DNA from 4 places in the Streptomyces sp. NPDC051133 genome. Region 2 is predicted to be linked to each of the others. Evidence: riboswitches for the same ligand, from Rfam matches in the RefSeq annotation. Region 2 holds a riboswitch; each other region holds the start of a gene.

Region 1 (3,316 bases), on a different contig from region 2:
TCAGCGCCAGGTCCACCTCGCCGGCCGCCACCGCGGTGACCCCGGCCGGCGGGTCGTAGTCCGCCACCGACAGCGTCACGTCCGGATGCGCCCGGCGGAACGCGCTCAGCGCCGGCGGCAGCAGATGCACCCCCGCCGTCGGAAAGGTCCCGAGGCGCAGCGCGCCGCCGGTGAGTCCGGTGAGCCGGGACAGCTCGTGCCGGGCCTGCGCCAGTTCGTCGAGCACCCGCCGGGCGCGCGCCACCAGCACCTCGCCCGCCTCGGTCAGCCGCGCCCCGCGGTGATGACGGACCAGCAGCGCCGTGCCCGCCTCCCGCTCCAGCTTGGCCAGCTGCTGGGAGAGCGCGGGCGGGGTGTAGCCGAGCCGGTCGGCGGCCCGGGTGATCGAGCCGGCCTCCGCGACGGCCACCAGCGCGGCCAGCCGGGTGGGGTCGTACATGAGCCCAGCCTAAAGCAATGCTTAAGGCTCATCCAGAGAACTCGAAATACCTGCTGAAGGCCCGATCGCGGCAGGCTGGTCGCATGGACGGACAGCTCATCGCCTTCACCGGGATCGCCGCAGGACTCGTCGCCATGCCCGGCGCCGACTTCACCGTGGTGGTGCGCAACGCGCTCGTCTCCCGGCGGGCCGGCGCGGTCTGCGGGCTCGGCATCGCGGGCGGACTCCTGGTGCACACCACCCTGGCGGTGGCCGGGGTCGCGGCCGTGCTGGTGGCCGTGCCCGCGCTGTTCCGGGCGCTGCAGCTGCTGGGCGGCGCCTATGTGCTGCAGCTCGGGGTGCGCACCCTGGTGGAGCTGCGGCGGCCGGCCCGCACGCCCGAGGAGGCCGCGGCCGAGGCCACGCACCCGCTGCGGCAGGGCTTCGTCACCAACGTCCTCAACCCCAAGGCCTCACTGACCTTCCTCAGCCTGCTGCCGCAGTTCGTGCCCGCGGGGAGCCACGCGCTGCCCCGGACGCTGCTGCTCGCGCTGATCGTGTGCGCGCTGGCCCTGGCGTGGTTCCAGGTGGTCGCCCTGCTGGTGGACCGGCTCGGCGGATGGCTGCGCCGGCCCCGGGCCGCCCGTGGGCTTCAGGCGGGCACCGGGGTGGCGCTGACGGCGCTGGGAGCGGCCCTGCTGCTGGAGCCGCTCCTGGCCTGACCCCGGATCAGCTGACCCGGCCGTACCAGACGCTCTTGGTCCAGATCTTCTCGAGCCTGACCACGGAACCGGTCCTCGGGGCGTGCCAGATCTTGTTGTGGCCGGCGTAGATGCCGACGTGGTAGACGCTGGAACCCGAGTGGAAGAAGACCAGGTCACCGGCCTTGCGGTGGCCGGAGGAGATGTGGTGCGTCTTGTTGTACTGCTGGGCTGCGGTACGCGGCAGCGTCTTGCCCGCCTTCTTGAACGAGTAGAGCGTCAGCCCCGAGCAGTCGAACCGGCGCGGCCCGGTGGCTCCGTACTGGTACGGCGACCCCTTCTTGGAGGCCGCGACCTGGAGTGCTTTCGTCGCGAGCGTCGCGGCCGAGGCGTCGGTGGCGAGGCCCGGGACCGCGATGGAGCCGCCCACGGCGGCCAGGGTGAGGGCCGAGGCCGTACCGGCCCGGGCCATGAGCGACGGGACACGATTGAGCGCAGTCATGCGCAACCCTTCGTCAGCCGCCTGTGAAGGATGACCTGTCGGATTCGGGCTGGCGAAGTTGCCCGGCCGCGTTGCCGCGGCTTCACCCCAAGGGCTGCTCGGAACCTCCGCCCGTCTGCCACGAGCAGACGAACATCCGTCCCGGCGACCCGTCTTGCCTGGGTCCTCCACTCCTGCCGATCCACTCCTGTCGACCGGTCATCCGTGCGGCGGCAGGACTCGGCGTCCGCCCGGATCGCCCCGCCGTTGTGGCGGGGGCTTGTCGTCAGACAGGGATCTTCACCTACAGCTGTCCGAAAATCCCAACGGAACCGGGGATTTGTGGCGTTACTCACCACTCACCCGTTCGGGTGGACAGAGCTGTGTTCGAGGCACCGTCAGATGCCGGACGTAGCCCCGGACCTGGGGCGGAACACCGATTCGGGGATCTCGCGACGGCGCGGAGCGCAACTCGAAAGGCCCGGAAAACGACGCGGAAGTACACCGGTCGGCGGTACGTCGTTCGGGCCGTTTCGTGTCCGGCCCGAACGATTCGTGTCGACGCGGCGGCCCCCTCGGGCCGGAGCGGTGTCCGGATCAGCCGACGCAGTCCGGCGGGAGCGCGACGCGCGCGGTCCGGCGTTCCCCGTCCAGCACCCGCAACGCCCGTGCCAGCGTGTCCCCGTGCAGCTCCGTCTCGCCCCGACGGTGCATCAGCGCGAGCGCGTCCCGCAGCTCTGCCGCCTTGCGCACCAGAGCCTGGGCCGCCCGCAGGCCGGCGTAGGTGTCCCCGTGCCGGGCCGGATTGACGCGGCCCAGCAGGTCGGCGGCCTCCAGGTAACGGTCGATCAGTTCCCCCTCGGCGCGGGTCAGTGCGGGCAGCGGGGGCAGTTCGGGTGGCAGCATCCGCGGCTCATCCCGCGTCCCGCGCGCCGGGCATGCTCCGGCGGCTGGGCACGATGCCGTCCACCAGGCCGTAGGCCAGTGCGCCGGGCGCGTCCAGGACCAGGTCCCGCTCCAGGTCCCGGTGCACCTGCTCCGCCGTGCGCCCGGTGTGCCGTACCAGCATCTCCTCGGTCAGGGTGCGGGTGCGCACCAGCTCCGCGGCCTGGATGACCAGGTCGCTGGGCTGGCCCTCGACCGGCTCCGGCAGCTGGGGCTGTTCGATCACCATGCGGGCGCCGGGCAGTGCGAACCGCTTGCCCGGCGCGCCGGCCGCGAGCAGCACCGCGGCCTGGGAGACGGCCTGGCCCAGGCAGTAGGTCCGCACGTCGCAGCCGACGTAGCGCATCGTGTCGTAGACGGCCGTGAGGGCGCTGAACGAACCGCCCGGGCAGTTGATGTACAGCGTGATGTCCCGCTCAGGGGCCGCGTGTTCGAGGTACATGAACTGGGCCGCGACGTCGTTGGCCGCCGCGTCGTCGAGCGGGGTGCCGAGGAAGACGATCCGGTCCTCGAAGAGCTTGCCGTACGGATCGAGCGTGCGGGTGACGCCGCCGGCGCGCTCGGTGAACTCGGGCAGCACGTGGCGGGCGATCGGTCGGGACATGGGCACACCCCTCCTCAGGGCACGGGCCTCCGGTGGGCCCGTGTTCTGTACAGAATGTACAGGACGTACGACGCGTTAGAATGGGGACATGTTCTAGTGATCGTTTAGAACTCGCAGTTCAGAGGCCAGATTTGACCCTCGCAACGGGCCCGGGTCTCACAAAATCT
Region 2 (3,316 bases):
CTGTGGCCGCCCGAGCGGATCGTCCGGCTCTCCGACCGTCCCGGGGAGCCGGTGCCGGGACGTGCTGCGGGAGGAGGCGGCCGGCCGCTGCGACGAGGAGCGGCCGGCGGCGCCGACTGCGCCATCAGGGGGCAGCCGGGCACCACTTGGGGTCGAGCAGCACACAAGTGCGCGCAATCACAGGTGAGTCGGCGGGGCGTGGTGTCCGTATTCTCTGATCATGGCACCCACCCCCGCGTATGCACTGATCGCCACCGACCTGGACGGGACGCTGCTGCGCCGCGACGACACCGTCTCCGACCGGTCCCTCGCGGCGCTCGCGCGGGTGGCGCGGGCCGGTGCGCGCCACTTGGTGGTGACGGGCCGCCCGGCCCCGCGGGTACGGCCCCTGCTGGCCGGCCTCGGCTGCGGGGGGCTCGCGGTGTGCGGGCAGGGCGCACAGGTCTACGACGCCGCGAGCGGCCGTCTGCTGTGGTCGGTGCGGCTGGACCGGGAGCTGGCCGAGACCGCGCTCGGCAAGATCGAGGCCGAGGTGGGGCAGGTCTACGCGGCCGTCGACCAGGACGGCGTGGACGGGCTGACACTCATCGAGCCCGGATACCGGATGCCACACCCGACCCTGCCGGCGGTGCGGGTCGGGCGGCGCGAGGACCTGTGGCGCGCGCCCATCAGCAAGGTGCTGCTGCGCCACGCCACCCTGTCGGACGACGCATTGGCGGCCCTCGCGCGGGCGGCGGTGGGGTCGCTGGCGACGGTCACCATGTCGGGGCCGGGGACCGTGGAACTCCAGCCGTGCGGGGTGACCAAGGCGACCGGGCTGGCGCTGGCCGCCGAGCGGCTGGGCATCGCTCCCGGCCGGGCGCTGGCCTTCGGCGACATGCCCAACGACATCCCGATGTTGGACTGGGCCGGACACGGGGTGGCCATGGCCAACGCCCACCCCGAACTCAAGGCGGTGGCCGACGAGGTCACCTCGTCGAACGAGGACGACGGCATCGCCGTCGTCCTCGAAAGACTGTTCCCGACCGACTGACCGGAACATCAGTAGGAGCCTGTGCCCCTAGCGCGGCGACGCCCGTCAGTAGGCGCCGAACACGTTGTCGATCGACCCGTACCGGGCGGCCGCGTAGTTGCAGGCGGCGGTGATGTTCGCGACCGGGTCGTAGATGTCGGACGACGTTCCGGCCACGTGGTACGCGTTGAAAGTGGGGTCGATGACCTGGAGCAGGCCCTTGGACGGGATGCCCTTGGCGGCGTTGGAGTCCCAGAGGTTGATGGCCTTCGGGTTGCCCGAGGACTCGCGGATGATGTTGCGGTAGATGCCGTTGTAGGAGCCCGGGATGCCCTTCTGCGCCATGACCGAGAGGGACTCGCGGATCCAGCCGTCCAGGTTGTCGGGGTACCCGGCCTGGGTGGTCGCGGCCGTCGTGGCGGCCGGGGTGGCGGCGGACGCGCTGGCCGCGCCGATGAGCGGCAGGGCGAGGACGGCGGCACCGGTGCCGGCGACGGCGACGGTGCGGATGAAGCGGTTGCTCCAGGTACGGCGGTGCTGAGCGGCAGCAGGCATGGGAAAGTTCCTCTCCGTCGCCTGCGAGGTGAGCTGTCGGGTTCGGGCGGGGAGGTGCCCGGCCGTGCCCTCTGGGAAGGCACGGCTTCACCCCTAGCCGTTCCGGCGCGACGTGTGCCGTCCGATCCGGCGCTTACCTGGGTCCCCCGCTCCTGCCGCATGGATGAGTTCGTCGATGGGGATGCGGGCGGCGGCAGGATTCGGCGTTCCGCCCGACGGCCCGGAACGTATGCGAGAGCACATGTCGGGAACAAGTTAAGGATTCATGGAACGCCCCATTTGACCTTGGTCTGTGCCGTATGGGGTACTTGATCCTTTGCGTTCGCCAATCCTCAACTCGGCGGTGCGGCAAGGAAGGAGGCGTCGACGGGCAGGCCTCGGGTGCCGGGTGGGGGTGCGTGACTCAACTCACGGAATAGCGAATTACGTCAAATCGGACATGGGGGATTCGGGCGATTTGCGCTCGGGTTCGGCCGGCCGTGGAACCCCTGGCGAGGTGCCCGTCGTCGTCGAGGGGGGTACCCGTCGTCGTGACCGTGGCCGCAGCGGTACGGAGGGTGGCGCGCACGTTACTCCGCTCGCCCCTCGGTCCGCGACAAAGCGGTCAGATTGCGGTTAAGTCGATAAATGTCCGTTCTTACTATCCGATCACAAACATAACGGTCATGATCCGATACCGCCCAGGCTGGACCGGTGGGCGCTATCGGTGATCGAAACAGGACCGGATACGCTGACTTGAGTGATGGCAGCGACCTATCGACAAACCGCGTAAGCGCCAGCAGACACCAGCAGACAGGAGACCCCTCGTGACCGTCGTCGGGCCGTTCGGGCTGAGCGTGCGGGACCAGGCTCTGGAAGCCGATGTCCAGGCCGGATTGGCGGCTGTCGAGGAAGGCTTGCTCGAGGCCACCAAGAGCGAGGTCCCGTTCATCACGGAGGCCGCGCAGCACCTCGTACGGGCCGGGGGGAAGCGGTTCCGGCCGCTGCTCGTGATGCTCGCGGCGCAGTTCGGCGACCGCTATGCGCCGGGCATCGTGCCGTCGGCCGTGGTCGTGGAGCTGACCCACCTCGCCACGCTGTACCACGACGACGTCATGGACGAGGCGGCCGTGCGGCGCGGCGTGGACAGCGCCAACACCCGCTGGGGCAACTCCGTCGCGGTCCTCACCGGCGACTTCCTCTTCGCCCGCGCCTCCCAGATCCTCGCCGACCTCGGCCCCGAGGCGGTCCGGGTGCAGGCCCTCGCGTTCGAGCGGCTGGTCACCGGTCAGATCCTGGAGACCGCGGGCCCCTCGGACGGCCGTGACCCGGTCGAGCACTACCTGGACGTGCTCGGCGGCAAGACGGGCTCGCTGGTGGCGGTGTCGTGCCGGTTCGGCGCGATGATGTCCGGCGCCGACGAGACGGTCGTCGACGTGCTCACCCAGTACGGCGAGCGGCTCGGCGTCGCCTTCCAGCTCGCCGACGACGTCCTGGACATCGCCTCCGACTCCCACGAGTCCGGCAAGACCCCGGGCACCGACCTGCGCGAGGGCATCCCGACCCTGCCCGTGCTCCGGCTGCGCGAGCGGGCGGCCCGGCTGGGGCTGCCCGAGGACATCGCGCTGTGCGAGCTGCTGGACTCCGACCTCAGCGACGACGCCCGGCACGCCCAGGCGCTGGCCGCCCTGCGCGACCACCCCGCGCTGGAGCAGGCCCGGCGGGACACCGTCCGGTACGCGGAGGAGGCGCGGGCCGCGCTGGCCCCGC
Region 3 (3,316 bases), on a different contig from region 2:
TCTGAGTCACACCGTCCGAAGTCACACCGTGAAGCCGCGTCACCCTTTTCGGGTGGCGCGGCTTTCGTGTTTTCGCGGCCGATCGGTGAATTCAGTCGCGGCCGGGCAGACCGATGCATCCTGCGGCCGCCGAATTCACGGCAGCAGGAAAAGGCAACGGAAATACCCGGCCCACCGAATATCATCTCTTTGTATACGGTGCCGGTGTTAATGCCGCCCGCCCGACGTGTGTACGGCGTGTTGCGAAGTCCTCACACGCTCCCCCGCCCGGCGGAAACGCAGCCGGTGCACGGCCGACGCGCGCTCGGTGTGCACGGCCGTGACCGCCCGCGCGCGCTCGCCGTCACCGCGCGCCACCGCGTCCACGATCGCCCCGTGCTCCGCCCAGGACTCCACCGGGCTCGGCGCGGACTCCACCGCGTACATCCAGGCGATCTTGTGGCGCAACTGGGTGAGCATCGAGGTCAGCGACGGACTGCCGGAGGCCTGGGCGAGCGTCTCGTGGAACCAGCCGCCCAGTGCGCGCAGATCGGCGCTGTTGCCGCTCCTGGCCCGCTCCTGGCCCAGCCGGACCAGCCCGCGCAGCACCTTCAGATGGGCCTCGGTGCGCCGCTGCGCGGCCCGGGCGGCACCGAGCGGCTCCAGGAGCAGACGCATCTCCAGCAGGTCGGCCGCCTCCTGCTCGGTCGGCTCGGCCACGCACGCGCCCGCGTGCCGGCGGGTCACCACGAAACCCTCGGCCTCCAGGGTGCGCAGGGCCTCGCGGACGGGCACGCGCGAGACGCCGTAGCGGCGGGCCAGTACTTCCTCGGTGAGGCGGCTGCCGCGTTCATGGACACCGGCGACGATGTCGTCCCGGATCGCCGTGCACACCGAGTGCGCCGGAATACGCATGACCGACCTCCGCCTTAATCCCCGTGAAACGCCGACGATGGACGCGTGTTCTGCGACTCTATTGCAATGAGCCGGAATTTCCGACGGCGGGCCGTAATCCATGGATATTTTTTGGACAGCGGTGCGGGCGGAGACAGCGGAAATACGGCGAAAGCCCCGGCTCGGCGAGCCGGGGCTTGTCAGGGGTACCGGCGATCGCCGTCCGGTCGGTCAGGCGTTCACGCCGTGCTTGCGGAGGTAGGCGACCGGGTCGACGTCGGAGCCGTAGTCGGGCGTCGTACGCGCCTCGAAGTGCAGGTGCGGGCCGGTGACGTTGCCGGTGGCGCCGGACAGGCCGATCTGCTGGCCCGGGGTGACCTGCTGGCCCACCGTGACGCCGATGGAGGACAGGTGGCCGTACTGGGTGTACATGCCGTCGGCCATGCGGATCACGATCTGGTTGCCGTAGGCGCCGCCCCAGCCGGTGGAGACGACGGTGCCCGAGCCGACCGCGTGGACGGCCGTGCCGCTGGCCGCGTGGAAGTCGATGCCCGTGTGGTGGCCCGAGGACCACAGGGAGCTGCTGGCCTCGTAGCCGGTGGAGACGTAGGAGTGGGCGACCGGCGGGACGAAGGCGTTCAGCCGCTTGCGCTCGGCCTCGCGGGCGGCACGGGCCCGGGCCTCGCGCTCCTGCTTGGCCTTCGCGGCCGCGGCCTTGGCGGCGGCCTCCTCGGCGGCCTTCTGCTCGGCGGCCTGCTTCTGGGCGGCGGCCTGCGCGTCGATGTGCTCGGCGATGTCGTCGCTCACGGCGAGCACCGGGGTGAGGCCGGTCTGCTCCGCGGAGTTCTCGGCGGCGAGGGCCGGGGAGGCGGCGAGGGTGCCGATGACACCGGTGGTGGTGAGGGCCGCGACACCGGCCGCCTGAGCGGTGGTGCGCTTGACCCGGCCGGGCTTGCGGTGCTTCCCGGTGGCGCACATGAACGCCATGAAGTGGCTGGTCCTTTCCTTCCCTCTCGCCTACCGGGTTAGCTGACGGGTTCGGAGCAGGAAGGTCTCCTACGGGCTCCCCCGCTTCCGCGCGGGCGCCCGATTCACCCCAGGGACGGTGGGTCCCCGGCTCCCCTGGCTCGCGCCGTACGGGGACTCGGCGATGACTGTCCGGTGCCGCGGGCGCGGCGTACTGCCTGACGAACAGCCCGGACGACGCTAAGCGGGGCGGCTTTCGAACCTCAAACGCAACCGGTGTTTTGTAGCGCATCCCACAGGGCAGACAGGCAACCTCCGTCTCAAATCGGTCATCTGGGGAAGCGGTTGGAACGACAAGGGCCCTGACGACCCGTAGGTCGTCAGGGCCCACGCGCGAGTACGGCGTGTGCGTGCGTGCCGCAGTGGCTGCCGCCACGCGGCGGCCGCGGACGCTACTCGGCGGCCACGACGGTGACTTCGCCGATGCCGAGCGCCTCGACCGGCGCCTTGATCTGGGCGGCGTCACCGACGAGGACGGTCACCAGGCGGTCCACCGGGAAGGCGTTCACGACGGCCGCGGTGGCCTCGACGGTCCCCGTCGCCGCGAGCTGCCGGTAGAGCGTCGCCTGGAAGTCGTCGGGCAGGTACTGCTCGACCTGGTCGGCCAGGGTGCTCGCGACGGCCGCCGCGGTCTCGTACTTGAGCGGCGCCACGCCGACCAGGTTCTGCACGGCGACGTCCCGCTCGGCGTCGGTCAGGCCCTCGGCCGCGAGGGTGCGCAGCACCTTCCACAGGTCGTCGAGCGCGGGACCGGTGTTCGGGGTGTCCACGGAGCCGCTGATGGCGAGCATCGAGGCGCCCGTGCCGTCCGGGGCGGACCGCATGACCTGCCCGAACGCGCGCACGCCGTAGGTGTAGCCCTTCTCCTCGCGCAGCACGCGGTCCAGGCGGGAGGTGAGGGTGCCGCCGAGGCAGTAGGTGCCGAGCACCTGGGCGGGCCACACGCGGTCGTGCCGGTCGGAACCGACCCGGCCGATGAGCAGCTGCGTCTGGACGGCGCCGGGGCGGTCCACGATGACCACGCGCCCGGTGTCGTCGGCGGTCACCGGCGGCACGGGCCGGGGCTCGCCCGGGGTGCCGGTCCAGGCGCCCAGGGTGTCGCCGAGCAGCTCGTCCAGGTCGATCCCGGTGAGGTCGCCGACCACGACCACCGTGCCCGTGGCGGGACGGACGTAGCGGTCGTAGAAGGCCCGTACGGCGGCGGCGTCGATCTTCTCGACGGTCTCCTCGGTGCCCTGGCGCGGGCGCGACATGCGCGAGGCCGCCGGGAAGAGCTCCTTGGAGAGCTCCTTGGCGGCACGGCGGGAGGGGTTGGCGAGCTCGTGCGGGATCTCGTCCAGGCGGTTGCGGACCAGCCGCTCGACCTCGCTCTCGGCGAAGGCGGGCGCGCGCAGCGCGTCGGCGAGCAGGCCGAGGC
Region 4 (3,316 bases), on a different contig from region 2:
CCCGGGTCAGGCGGGTCAGCTCCTCGTCCGTCAGCTTCAGGTCGGCCACCTCCAGCAGTGCCGGGAGCTGGTCCACCGTGCGGGCCGAGGCGATGGGGGCCGTGATCGTCGGCTGGGCGGCCAGCCAGGCGAGGGCGACCGTGGCGACCTGGGCCCCGTGGGCGGCCGCGATCTCGTCCAGGGCCGTGAGGACCTGCCGGCCGCGCTCGGACTGCAGGTGCTTGGCCGCTCCCTCGGCGCGGGCGCTGTCGACCGTCGTACCCGGCCGGTACTTGCCGGTCAGGAAGCCCGAGGCGAGCGAGAAGTACGGCACCGCGGACAGGCCCTCCTTCGCGGCCAGGTCCTGCAGCGGGCCCTCGTAGGTGTCGCGGGAGACCAGGTTGTAGTGGGGCTGGAGCGCGACGTACCGGGCCAGGCCCTCGCGGTCGGAGAAGTCCAGGGAGGCCCTCAGGCGGTCGGCGCTGATGTTGGAGGCGGCGATGTGCCGGACCTTGCCCGCCTTCACCAGCTCGTCCAGGGCGCCGATGATCTCCTCGACCGGCACCTCGGGCTTGTCGAAGTGGGTGTAGTAGAGGTCGATGTGGTCGGTGTCCAGGCGGCGCAGGGAGGCGTCGGCGGCCGCCTTGATGTTGGCGGCGGACAGGCCCTGGTACTCGGGGTGCTGGCTGACCTTGGTGGCGATGACCACGTCGTCGCGGTTGCCGCGGGCCTTGACCCACTTGCCGATGATCGTCTCGGACTCGCCGCCCTTGTTGCCCTCGATCCAGGCGGAGTAGGAGTCGGCCGTGTCGATGAAGTTGCCGCCGGCGGCCGCGTAGGCGTCCAGGACGGCGAAGGAGGTCTCCTCGTCCGCGGTCCAGCCGAAGACGTTGCCGCCGAGGGAGAGCGGGAAGACCTCGAGGTCGGAGGAGCCGAGTGTGCGCAGAGAAGTCATGCTCAATGTCAACGCCGGCGGCGGATGATCGCATTCCGCCGCCGGCGCCGTGTTCACACGAACGACACGCTCAGGGGGTGAGGCCCTTCGACCGCAGCCAGGGCGCCGGGTCGACGGCGGTGGCCTGGCCGTTCGGGTGCACCTCCAGGTGCAGGTGCGGGCCGGTGACGTTGCCGGTGGCACCGACGCGGCCGATGACGTCGCCGGTGGAGACCTTCTGGCCGACCGAGACGTTGATCGAGGACTGGTGGCAGAACCACAGCTCGGTGCCGTCGTCCAGGGTGAGGACGGTGCGGTAGCCGTAGGCACCGGCCCATCCGGCCTGGGTGACCGTGCCGCTGTGGATCGCCTTGATGAGGGTGCCGGTGGGAGCGGCGAAGTCCAGGCCGGTGTGGTAGCCGGAGGACCACATGGAGCCGGGCTGCCCGAACGTTCCGGTGAGCGTGTACGAGACGACCGGCAGCGTGTACTGCTTGGCCAGCTCGGCCAGCCGCTCGGCCTCGGCGGCCTTCTTGGCGTCGGCCTCCGCCTTCTGCTGGGCGGCGGCGGCCTTGGCGGCGGCGTCCTTCTCCGCCTTGGCGGCGGCGTCGGCGGTCTGCTTCTCGGAAGCGGCGAGCGCGGCGGCGGTGGCCTTGCTGTCGGCCTTGCTCTGCTGCTGCTCGGCCTGGGCCATGATCCGGTTGCGCAGGGCCTCGCCGGCACCGGTGCTGCTGTCGCTGTCGGCGGTGGTGCCGACGTTGCTGAGCGCGGTGGCGGTGGCCTGGTGCGTGTCGGAGCCGGAGGAGTCGTCGCCGAAGAAGTGGTCGACGGAGGACGGCAGGTCCGGCAGGTCCGGCAGGGATATGGAGACCGGCGGCTTGCCGGTGTTGGCGCTGGCCATGCCGCCCGCGCCGACCGCGGCCATCACGCCGACGCCGAGGACGGTGGAGCTGCGCGCGAAGCCGCCGCGCTGCTTGGCGACGCGGTGCCGGCCGCGGACCGGGGCGACGGAGTCCTCGGTCGGGTTCCACTCCTCCCAGGGGCCCTCGTCGGCGCGGTAGGCGCCGTAACCGAACGTTTCGGACTCGCGCTGCGCAGGCACGAACGGGGCTTCTGGGGCAGGCCGGTTGGACGCCACGCGGGCGTGCTCCTTTCCTTCCGCCGCCTACCGGGTTAGCTGACGGGTTCGGAGCAGGAAGGTCTCCTACGCGCGTATACCGGTCGTGGACTCAAAGCAGTTCACGGCGGTGTCCGCGTGATTCACCCCAAGGTGGTGGTTCCCCGGTTCCCTTGCGGGATTCGGCGCGTGCGCACGGAGCCGCCTCTTGTGACGGCTGGGACGACCGCGCTGCGTTATCGAACGTTAATAGACCCGCCAGGCACTTTCCAAGCCGTTCGGCTTGATCATTAAGGTTTCCGGTCGCGGACTTTCCGGACAGGAAGCCTGCAAAACGGGCGAGTTGGCCACGCTTCAGGAGTCTCAGTGTTTTTGATGGTGACTCAGATGTTATGCGCACGGCGGTCGGGCGGTCACAGGCCGTGACTTCCGCCCAGGGACCGTCACCCCGCTCAGGGCCGCCGCACGGCGAGCAGCGCCATGTCGTCCGCCATTCCGCCGCCGGAGTGCCGCCGCGCCTCGGTGGCGAGCCGGTCGAGCAGCGCGCCCGGGTCGGCGAAGGGGCGTCCGTCGAGCCGCCGTTCCAGGTCGTAGAACCGGCCGTGGCCGTCCCGGGCCTCGGAGAGGCCGTCGGTGTGCAGCAGCAGCGTGGCCCCGCTCGGAAAGCCCGCCTGGAGGGACCGGTCGGGCCACCGGCCGAGGTCGGCCATGCCCAGCGGCAGCGCGGGCTCGTGCGTGGTCAGGGCGCGCACGGTGCCGTCGGCGTAGAGCAGCAGCGGAGGTGGATGGCCGCGGTTGACGAGCCGTACGACCCCGTCGCCGTGCGGGAGTTCGGCGAGGACGGCGGTGGTGAACCCCTCGAAGGCGTCGATGCCGGCCCGCCGGGTGCCCTCCCGGGCCAGCGCCCGCTCCAGCCGCTCGGCCACCTCCTCCAGGGTGGCCGCGTGCTCGGCCGCCTCCCGGAACGCCCCGATCACCACGGCGACCGCGGCGACCGCGCCGATGCCCTTGCCGCGTACGTCCCCGACGACCAGCCGGACGCCGTACGGGCTGTCCTGCACCGCGTACAGGTCCCCGCCGATGGACGCGTCCCGCCGCGCCGCCTCGTAGCGGGCGGCGATCTCGAAGCCGCCGATCCGCGCCGCGGGCTCCGGCAGTACGGCCCGCTGGGCGGCCTCGGCGACCTCCCGGGCGGAGGCGAGCCGCCGGTCGCCGAGCCGGACCACCCGGTTGATGGCGAGGGCGAGCAGGGCGACCGTGGCGATGGTGACCGCGTCGGTGACGGC

What was found. A riboswitch is a leader RNA that binds a small molecule or an ion and turns the genes downstream of it on or off. The one in region 2 is predicted to bind cyclic di-AMP.
Region 1: it holds a riboswitch for cyclic di-AMP, as region 2 does, so the genes downstream of both, AB0N17_RS03430 (C40 family peptidase) here and AB0N17_RS30540 (transglycosylase SLT domain-containing protein) in region 2, are expected to answer to the same signal.
Region 3: it holds a riboswitch for cyclic di-AMP, as region 2 does, so the genes downstream of both, AB0N17_RS26705 (M23 family metallopeptidase) here and AB0N17_RS30540 (transglycosylase SLT domain-containing protein) in region 2, are expected to answer to the same signal.
Region 4: it holds a riboswitch for cyclic di-AMP, as region 2 does, so the genes downstream of both, AB0N17_RS19905 (M23 family metallopeptidase) here and AB0N17_RS30540 (transglycosylase SLT domain-containing protein) in region 2, are expected to answer to the same signal.

What each region holds. Positions count from the first base shown of each region.
Region 1 is NZ_JBFBBK010000002.1:206,364-209,679, reverse strand. Features, by position in the region: gene AB0N17_RS03440 (LysR family transcriptional regulator) at 1-439, opposite strand, end outside; gene AB0N17_RS03435 (LysE family translocator) at 523-1,140, shown strand; gene AB0N17_RS03430 (C40 family peptidase) at 1,148-1,621, opposite strand; cyclic di-AMP (ydaO/yuaA leader) riboswitch at 1,624-1,762, opposite strand; gene AB0N17_RS03425 (hypothetical protein) at 2,198-2,506, opposite strand; gene AB0N17_RS03420 (ATP-dependent Clp protease proteolytic subunit) at 2,514-3,149, opposite strand.
Region 2 is NZ_JBFBBK010000035.1:14,657-17,972, forward strand. Features, by position in the region: gene AB0N17_RS30535 (Cof-type HAD-IIB family hydrolase) at 221-1,033, shown strand; gene AB0N17_RS30540 (transglycosylase SLT domain-containing protein) at 1,079-1,567, opposite strand; cyclic di-AMP (ydaO/yuaA leader) riboswitch at 1,571-1,752, opposite strand; gene AB0N17_RS30545 (polyprenyl synthetase family protein) at 2,374-3,316, shown strand, end outside.
Region 3 is NZ_JBFBBK010000027.1:122,452-125,767, reverse strand. Features, by position in the region: gene AB0N17_RS26715 (HPr family phosphocarrier protein) at 1-5, shown strand, start outside; gene AB0N17_RS26710 (GntR family transcriptional regulator) at 208-894, opposite strand; gene AB0N17_RS26705 (M23 family metallopeptidase) at 1,105-1,860, opposite strand; cyclic di-AMP (ydaO/yuaA leader) riboswitch at 1,873-2,033, opposite strand; gene AB0N17_RS26700 (pitrilysin family protein) at 2,292-3,316, opposite strand, start outside.
Region 4 is NZ_JBFBBK010000018.1:56,736-60,051, reverse strand. Features, by position in the region: gene AB0N17_RS19910 (aldo/keto reductase) at 1-934, opposite strand, end outside; gene AB0N17_RS19905 (M23 family metallopeptidase) at 1,005-2,051, opposite strand; cyclic di-AMP (ydaO/yuaA leader) riboswitch at 2,059-2,228, opposite strand; gene AB0N17_RS19900 (PP2C family protein-serine/threonine phosphatase) at 2,483-3,316, opposite strand, start outside.